DNA from 2 places in the Priestia sp. 53B2 genome. Region 2 is predicted to be linked to the other one. Evidence: riboswitches for the same ligand, from Rfam matches in the RefSeq annotation. Region 2 holds a riboswitch; the other holds the start of a gene.
What was found. A riboswitch is a leader RNA that binds a small molecule or an ion and turns the genes downstream of it on or off. The one in region 2 is predicted to bind preQ1.
Positions count from the first base shown of each region.

Region 1: it holds a riboswitch for preQ1, as region 2 does, so the genes downstream of both, queC (7-cyano-7-deazaguanine synthase QueC) here and ACN6NE_RS13525 (QueT transporter family protein) in region 2, are expected to answer to the same signal.

Region 1 is NZ_JBLZXA010000020.1:630,680-635,106, reverse strand. It holds gene queF (preQ(1) synthase) at 1-83, opposite strand, end outside; gene queE (7-carboxy-7-deazaguanine synthase QueE) at 182-913, opposite strand; gene queD (6-carboxytetrahydropterin synthase QueD) at 906-1,346, opposite strand; gene queC (7-cyano-7-deazaguanine synthase QueC) at 1,346-2,011, opposite strand; PreQ1 riboswitch class I at 2,242-2,285, opposite strand; gene ACN6NE_RS17325 (spore germination protein) at 2,444-3,112, opposite strand; gene ACN6NE_RS17320 (3-ketoacyl-ACP reductase) at 3,320-4,039, shown strand; gene ACN6NE_RS17315 (DUF6254 family protein) at 4,105-4,230, opposite strand; gene ACN6NE_RS17310 (alpha/beta hydrolase family protein) at 4,318-4,427, opposite strand, start outside.
Region 2 is NZ_JBLZXA010000018.1:18,755-23,181, reverse strand. It holds gene ACN6NE_RS13540 (DHA2 family efflux MFS transporter permease subunit) at 1-944, shown strand, start outside; gene ACN6NE_RS13535 (hypothetical protein) at 1,016-1,342, opposite strand; gene ACN6NE_RS13530 (hypothetical protein) at 1,434-1,877, opposite strand; gene ACN6NE_RS13525 (QueT transporter family protein) at 2,314-2,802, opposite strand; PreQ1 riboswitch class I at 2,812-2,856, opposite strand; gene ACN6NE_RS13520 (Lrp/AsnC family transcriptional regulator) at 3,053-3,463, shown strand; gene ACN6NE_RS13515 (YitT family protein) at 3,845-4,427, shown strand, end outside.

The sequences.
Region 1 (4,427 bases), on a different contig from region 2:
GGTGAATATTCAAACAAATAGTTTGTTCCTTGATTTCCGAGGAGTGATACACCTTCTAATTCTTCATCTTTTCGACCGCTCATTTGCATTTCCTCTCTTTCTACGATTGTCATTCTAACAGCGTTTTTTTATTTTGTATATATCTGTTTTTATTTTTTTTTGTAAATTTTTTGCTACACGCTTACACGCCTCGTTTATTTCCCCAAACAAGGGCGTGAACCTGCGGCAGAACTCTTACACCGTTCATGTTTTTAGCTGCCACTGCCTTATCGATTAACCACTCATACTTTTTAAGCAATTCTTGTGTTAACGACGCATTATCGATTGTCGTTAAGTCCTCGTTGCCTACTTGAACAAAAAATGGAACCTCAGGATAACGTTCATGAACAGCCTCTGCATACTCAAAGTCCTCATCATTAAATACAACGACTTTTATGCTTATATGCGCCATGCGTTTTTCCTTTATTAATGTCTCTATAATATCGTCTAATACGGAGAAATTTGTTTTCATTAATGAACTTGGAGGCTTAGGAGAAATCGTTAAATCATCGATCTTTAGGAACCAATCCTGATAACGGCTTCCCTGTGTTTCGAGAGCTGCTTTTACCCCATGACTGTGCAAAAGCTCTACAAGTGAACCAATTGCCTTGATAAGCGCAGGGTTTCCTCCAGAAATGGTGACGTGATCAAAGCACTCTCCTCCAATTTCTTTTAGCTCCGTCCAAATTTGTTCTGCTGTTAGCTGACGAATATCGTTTTTAGCTGATCCATCCCATGTAAAAGCTGAATCACACCAGCTGCAGGAATAATCACAGCCTGCGGTACGAACAAACATCGTCTTACGTCCTACAACCATTCCTTCCCCTTGAATCGTTGGTCCGAATATTTCAAGTACTGGAATTGTATTAGCCACGTTTTTTCACCTTCTTTGGGCGGTAAACTACGTAACTTGTCGGCGTTTCCCGCACGAATACTTGTACGCAAGAAGGCTTATTTGGTAGTGTGTCTAGATATTCTTGAACCAACTCATAAATTTTACGAGCAACAACTTCAGTTGTAGGAAAATCATTTGGATTTTCTTCGTTAAAGATAGAATGATCGTTCAATAATGTATGATCAAATTGACCAGAAACAATTTTTTTCAATAGCGCAAAGTTTACTAAAAAGCCCGCTTCGTCTAATGTATCTCCGGCAACAGTTAGATTTACAAAATACGTATGTCCATGGACTTGACGGCATTTTCCTGCTTCTGTGTGAGGAACAAAATGTGCCGCAGCAAACTGCATATCTTTGTTCAGTTCATATTCATAGTCATGAAATACTTGAGGGTACATTTGTTGCAGCATTATTTCTCTCCTCCTTCTTTTGTTTGCAGGTATTGATCTAACCCACGTTTTCGCAATTGACATGCGGGACATTCGCCGCACCCGTCAGCAACAATACCGTTGTAGCACGTTAATGTTTTTTCACGCACATATTCAAGCGCTCCTAGCTCATCCGCTAACGCCCACGTTTCTGCTTTATCAATCCACATAAGCGGCGTATGAATCACAAACTCGAAGTTCATTGATAAATTAAGCGTGACGTTTAACGATTTCACAAATACGTCTCGACAGTCTGGATACCCTGAAAAATCAGTTTCACAAACGCCTGTTACGATATGACGGCCTCCGCTGTTTTTAGCCAGTACGGCTGCAAATGATAAAAATAACAGATTGCGGCCATCCACAAACGTTGTAGGCAACTCTCCTTCTTTTTGCTCGATCTCAATATCATCTCGCGTTAAGGCATTTGGTGCTAATTGATTTAAAAGTGACATATCTAGTACGGTATGCTTCACACCTAAATCAGCTGCGATAGCTTTTGCTACTTCTATCTCTTGACTATGACGCTGACCGTATTGAAAAGTAACCGTTTCTACCTCTTTAAAGTTTTTCAAAGCCCAAAATAGACATGTTGTACTATCTTGACCTCCGCTAAATACAACAATAGCTTTTTCATTTTTCATCATTACTGTTCGTCTCCTTTTTGATTGAAATCAAAAGAAGAAGAAACTTTATTGAACCGTTCGTTCCCTTTGTGGCTAATTTTATAACACAAAAAAGAGACTGCTCTTTTTCAGCAATCTCCCTAAAAAGCAACTAAGATACACGTCCTCTCCAGCATACACGTCAAAAAGACGTGTTGATAGAAAAGCACGTGAAAGAAGACACGCTAAAACCGTGTCTTTTGTCATCAACGATGATCTTAGTTTTTTATAGAGGGAGTTCTCGAACCTCTCCCGTACATATACAAACGTGTACGGCGTTTCTTCTTGAATTGTCATCGTATACTATACCACATGCGTATAAATAATGCTATGTTTGTTGGCTTCTATCGCCTTTAGCTGCCTTATTTTTCTTTATATAAGAAAGCGCAATAAATAATAACGGAAAACAGACGCTTAGTACAAATAGATAAAACGGCCAGTAATATTTTTCAAAATAATTGAAGTACGCTGTAGAGATTTTATTCGGCGCCGAATCAATGCGGTATTCGTTCGCAGTGTTTCTGTGAAACTGTCTCGAGGTCCTCTTACAACGGTCTGAGATTGGGGTTCAGAAACAGCCCTGTCTCTCCACCCTCTTGTACTTGCCACAATATACGTTTGATACCCTTCTAAAAACAGCACGGTATCTCCTGATAAAACATGAAGAAGAGTATCATCCAATGTCTTTGCTTCCATGATTTCACCCGCTGCCAAACTATAGCTTTTAATCAATTCGTACATATTAACGATGCCATCATCATGTGTTAAATGTTCATCGTGATAGTGCATAATGGAGTCCAGCGCATAGTGTTCAACTTCGTCTTTATTTACTAATCCGTCGATGTAAGCAACACCTAAAGTGAATTTTTCTTCAATCGAAATTCGAAACTCTCGCACAACTAAGTCCGTGCTCTGTCCCAGTGCTTTTTTCATGCGGGATAAATTATCTCCCACCCTCTCCGATAATTTCTGCTCTTCCTGTGTAGAAGAAGCACTAGTTTTCTTAGAGTCCTTCGCTTCATCAGCTTTTTCTTTCCGCTGTTTGGATTTATTCGTTAACTCAGATAGTTTTTTTATACGCATTGTTCATCCTCCACTACATTGAACGAAAAAAAACGGAATTTCTTCTTTTTAGTCTCTATAGTTTTTGTATGAAAAGGAAATTTATACTTGAAGCCTTTTTAATAATCTTTATTTTTGACATCATTTGTGCATTTCTATAGGATAGTAATGGATAATTCTTTGTTATTATGAAGAATGTTTATGCGGAACATTGAAAGGAGTCTATACATGGCACAATCACTTAAAGGCAAAGTAGCTCTTATTACAGGAGCAGGAAAAGGCATCGGTCGTTCAACTGCGATTGAATTAGCAAAAGAAGGCGTAAATATCGGTTTAATTGCTCGTACAGAGGCAGATTTAAAGGCTGTTGCTTCTGAACTAGAAGCATTTGATGTACAAGTTGCTTATGCAACAGCAGATGTTTCTTCTATGGAAGAAGTAAACGCAGCAGTCGAGCATCTACATATAAAATTAGGGGCAACGGATATCTTAATCAACAATGCGGGAATCGGTAAATTCGGAAGCTTTTTAGAGCTAGACCCAGCTGAGTGGAAACAAATTATCGATGTGAATTTAATGGGCGTTTACTACGTAACGCGCGCTGTTCTCCCTCAATTAATCGAAAAAAATGGTGGAGACATCATCAATATTTCATCCACTGCTGGTCAAAAAGGCGCTCCCGTTACAAGTGCTTACAGCGCTTCAAAATTTGGCGTGCTCGGCTTAACCGAATCTCTAGCGCTAGAAGTGCGAAAACACAATATTCGTGTAACAGCTCTCACACCAAGTACAGTAGCAACAGAATTAGCATATAAAGAAAACTTAACGGATGGCAATCCTGATAAAGTGATGCAGCCTGAAGACCTAGCTGAAATTATGGTAGCACAATTAAAACTGCATCCGCGGATTTTTATCAAATCTGCGGGCATGTGGTCCACAAATCCCTAAACAAACATAGAAAAAGGAGAGCTTCAGCTCTCCTTTTTTGTGTCTTCCTTTATATGATGGTTACCTTATTTACGTTTAGGCGTGATTTCTTCTGATAGTTCTTCAAAAGATTTTACTTTTCCATGCGATGGGTTTTGTGATTGTTTTCGTACATTCCACTGACGCTCTTTTTGACTTTTAGACTGAGTCATTTTGCTTCATCCCCTTTTTATATGCTTACATGTAGTAGGATAAAACAAGCTGCTCTTTTCCATTCATCAAAACTGCTTCCAATTTCTTTACTGCTTAGCTAAATGTATTTTAAACCATTTATCAATTTCCGCGTTATATTGATCATAATAAGCAGTTAGCGGATGATCTCCGTTTTTGTACAGTACGTATTTGTATT
Region 2 (4,427 bases):
TAATTATTCAATATTATTCGTGGCAAATTATATTTCTAGGTCTTTTAATTGCGGCGGTGCTTATTTTCCTATTTGCTCTTTTCAAGCTCAGTAACGTTTCTGAAACATCTAGACCAACAATTCATATCCCATCTGTGACTCTTTCTACAATTGGATTTGGAGGAGTTGTTTATGGATTTAGCGCAGCTGGTGAAGAGACGGGATGGAGTAATCCTATCGTATGGCTTACGCTCATAATTGGCGTCATAGCGCTTGCTTTATTTGTCAGAAAGCAAAGCAAGCTGAATTCTCCCATGATTAATATGAAGCCTTTTAGATCGTCTGTGTTTTCAAGATCTATTTTCTTAATGTTTCTTATTATGATGATTCAGTTTTCAATGATGTTAATTTTGCCGCTATATTTCCAAACGGCTGCGGGACTGTCTCCTTTGCAAACAGGTTTTCTTATGCTTCCAGGGGGCGTAACGCTTGCTCTAACAGCTATGGTGGGAGGACGTTTGTTTGACAAAATTGGATTTAAACCGCTGCTTTTAACGGGCTTAGTCCTTTTAACAATTATCTTAAGTTTATTCACTACTATTTCAAGCGGAACAAGCACGACGGCTGCAGCCATCTTATACGCAGCCTTTACAATCGGCGTAGGTTTAAGCATCGGGCCCGTGATGACGCTGGCTTTAAATCAAGTACCAAAACCGCTTCATGCTCACGGTTCAGCTATTTCAAATACGATTAACCAAGTTTCAGGCGCGATTGGACCCGCTTTGTATACAAGTATTATGACCATGGCTTCTAAGCACTTTATTCAACAATCAAATGAAACAAATAAAACGCTGTTACAAATAAAAAGTATGACAAGCGGGGTTCATACCGTCTATTATGTAGCCATCGCTTTCGCCGTCGTTTCGTTCCTGCTCGCTCTTACGTTAAAGAAAAAAGATCAGTAGCTTGAAACACAATAAGTAAGAAACTGATAAGAGCTGCTCATAATTTGAGCAGCTCTTGTTACATGGAGAATTTATATTATAAATGTAAGAGCAATCATAGATACTATCAAAACAAGGATAACAATACTTCTCTTTCTTTCTATCTCCCATGCTTCAATAGCGCCCACGACACCACCAATGACTAAACTAAAAGTACCTATAACGTGCAGAGGCAGCAGAGATAACAACCTGCCTAAACTCGCCATAACTCCTCCGGTCAATATAAATCCTGTTGTTACAATAGATTTTACAGATGTTAAGTCTCTTATAGCTTCTTTTTTTTCAGTTTTACTCAGTTTACAGTACTCTACTATACTAAAAACAGCGGGTGTTCCCCATAAAATAAAGAAGCTAATCAATCTATCCGTGTCTACACTTACTGTTCATTCACCACCTTTATCAAACACTTACGCTCAGTTCCACCATTTAACAAATAGTTATATATTATTCTTACTTCAAGGATCCTCCAAAAGAAAATTGATGGTAGTCATCAAGCTTATTCCAATACCCTATGCACTTTACGTCAGGCTCATCAATAGCTAACGCTTCTTTATTAGTTCCTTTATAAGGAAGAAATGCCGTTAACTTCACCTTTTGTTTTGGCTTGATATTTAATTTATTTCCTTCTGCTAACACCTTAAATTTATTATCAGAATAACCGTTTTTCATTTTTAAAGGATACGATAAAAATACATTATTTTGTTTGATGGTCAAATCGCTCTTGTTTACTAATTCCATTTCATATGGAATTCCTTGCTTCATTTTTTGTTCTTTGATTACGTTAATACTTATCTTTTCTAGTTCTCTTAAAGGAACGTTGTCTTCTTCTTTTGAACACCCGGCAAATAAGATGGCTAACGCTAATAAAACAAGAATTCCTAACTTTCTATTCAAAAAACAATCCCCTCTCTAGTACAAAGGTTATTTTACAATTATAACTCAAAAAAGTTATTTAATGGTAAAAAATACAATTAAAAAAGCAAACCGTCATCGGTCTGCTTTTTTAATTGCTACGCATAGGTAATGTGTTGTTGTGCGAAAAACTTTTCGATAAGGAGTTTGCCAACTATATGTATATCGTAACAAAAGAAAAAAGAATGCGCTGTGAGATTTATCACTCATTCTATCAAAATAATCTAACTGAATACTTCCTATTGCCTTACGCAAAAAGAGCAGAACGCAAACGCGATCTGCTCTTTTTACATGCTAGATATGGGTAATTTGTCCATGCGTGAAAAGCTCTTCAATAAATAAGGGGTTTATCACTACACCTATAGAATAACAAAGAAAAAAAGATGTGGCTGTGAGATTTATCACAGCCGCATCTTTTTTATCCAACTAGCTTATTAAATTGTACACGTTTATTAATTGCCGCCATAATTGGTGCTCCAACAAGCATAACAATGAACTCACCAACGGCCGTTGTTAACCATGTAAAGAAAAATGGTAAATCAAATGCTAAGTGCAGTTCAAACGCAATAATAAACATCGTGAACGTAAATACAAGTGTATTAACAAGCATACGAGCCCACATATTTTTAATGTAGCGCATAGAAAAAATGGTAATGAGTAATGATAGCACAGATTGTCCTACCCCAAACACCAGATCATAAGCGACCATTGGTGAAAAAAACAAATTCGTCAGAAATACTCCTAGCACAATGCCGTACACGTACTTTTTATTAAACACAATTAAGTGATTGAACATTTCCGATATACGAAATTGGATATTGGTGAAGCCAAACGGCTGGATTAACATGCTGACAGCAATATACATAGCAGCTAAAAGACCGTTGACGCAAAGTGTTCTTATATTCATCTTACTATTCTCTCCTTAGTTTTTTAACGTGGGATGGTTACGAACCACGTAAACACTCAAAGAATCATACAGCAAGCTTAAGTTTTCGTCAATCTAGCTGTTTACAAACTACTGCCGGTTTCTATATCTGGCATATTGACGGCTCTTTTTTCTTACTTTTCTTTAGTATAAAATAGAAGACGTATCAGTATACACAGGTGACATCAAGTAGTTAACCCTTTTGATTTGAAATACGAAAGGATTTGTAGCGATGTTAGATAACACAGATAAACGCATACTAGAAGAGCTATCAAAAAATGGACGTATAAAGATGAAAGAATTAGGAGAAAAAGTGCATTTAACCGGACAAGCCGCTTCTGCTAGAGTATTAAAGCTAGAAGATGAAGGCATTATCAAAGGCTATACAATTAACATTGATGAACGAAAACTCGGCTACACCATCCATGCATTTTTAAATATCTATACGCAGAGCATTCATCACCACCCCTACCTTACATTTTTAGAAAGTCAGCAGGAGTATGTTATCAACAACTTTAGAATCAGCGGCGATGGCTGCTACTTATTAGAATGCAAATTTCATTCAAATGAAGAACTAAATGATTTTTTGACAGAGCTAAATCAGCATGTGAATTACAAACTTTCAATCGTCATTAACAAATAAATTTTTTTAAAAAATAAAGGTATATTAATTTATGAAAATGGTAATCCTAATAACGTATTCCCCCTATTCTAATAAATTTAAAAATCCTTTGCGCCATCGCAAAGGATTCTTTTTTATGTAGGAAACCGCCTTCTATTTTTTGAAAAGTTGAACATCTCTCACAGCGTTGACATAGCGGTCAGAGGTTTATATAATCGGTGACATCGAAGCATAGAAAAGCAGGATTAACACCTATACACGTATCGTAATTCTTCGTCTTAGAAGTTGATCAGTTTTATAACTAGACAATTTCTAAGACGTTTTTTATTTCATTATTTGTGAACCACTAGTAAAAATAAGGTTCCACGTGAAAATACCCTAATGATTAAGGAGGTTTGCATATTGAAAACAATCTATAAAGACATCATTTTAATTATTGCCGGAGCGCTTTTAGTTGCTGCATCGATTGATTTTTTTGTTATTCCAAATAAATTAGGTGACGGCAGTACGGTTGGTATTGCTCTTGTTTTATATTATTTATTTCATATTCCTACAAGTATCAGCACTTTCCTCCTGAACCTTGTATTTATTGCCTTAGCTTATAAATTCCTAACAAAAAAAACGATTCTCTATACTATTTTAGGAGCTGTCATGACGTCCGTTTTCCTCGGTCTAGTCAGCTATATTCCTTTTCACGTTCACGACATGATTTTAGGAATTGTATTCGGGGCTTTACTAATGGGAACAGGACTTGCTCTCATTTTTATCGCAGATGGATCTACCGGTGGAACAACTCTTTTAGCTTATTTATTAAACTATACAAAAGGCTACAATATCTCTAAAAGCATGTTCTATATGGACAGCGTCATTATTTTAGCATTGGTTTTTGCTATTGGCGTCAACAACACGCTCTATACTTTTATATTCGTCTATCTTTGTGCCAAAATCGTAGATGTCGTTATCGAAGGTTTCCACAACAAAAAAG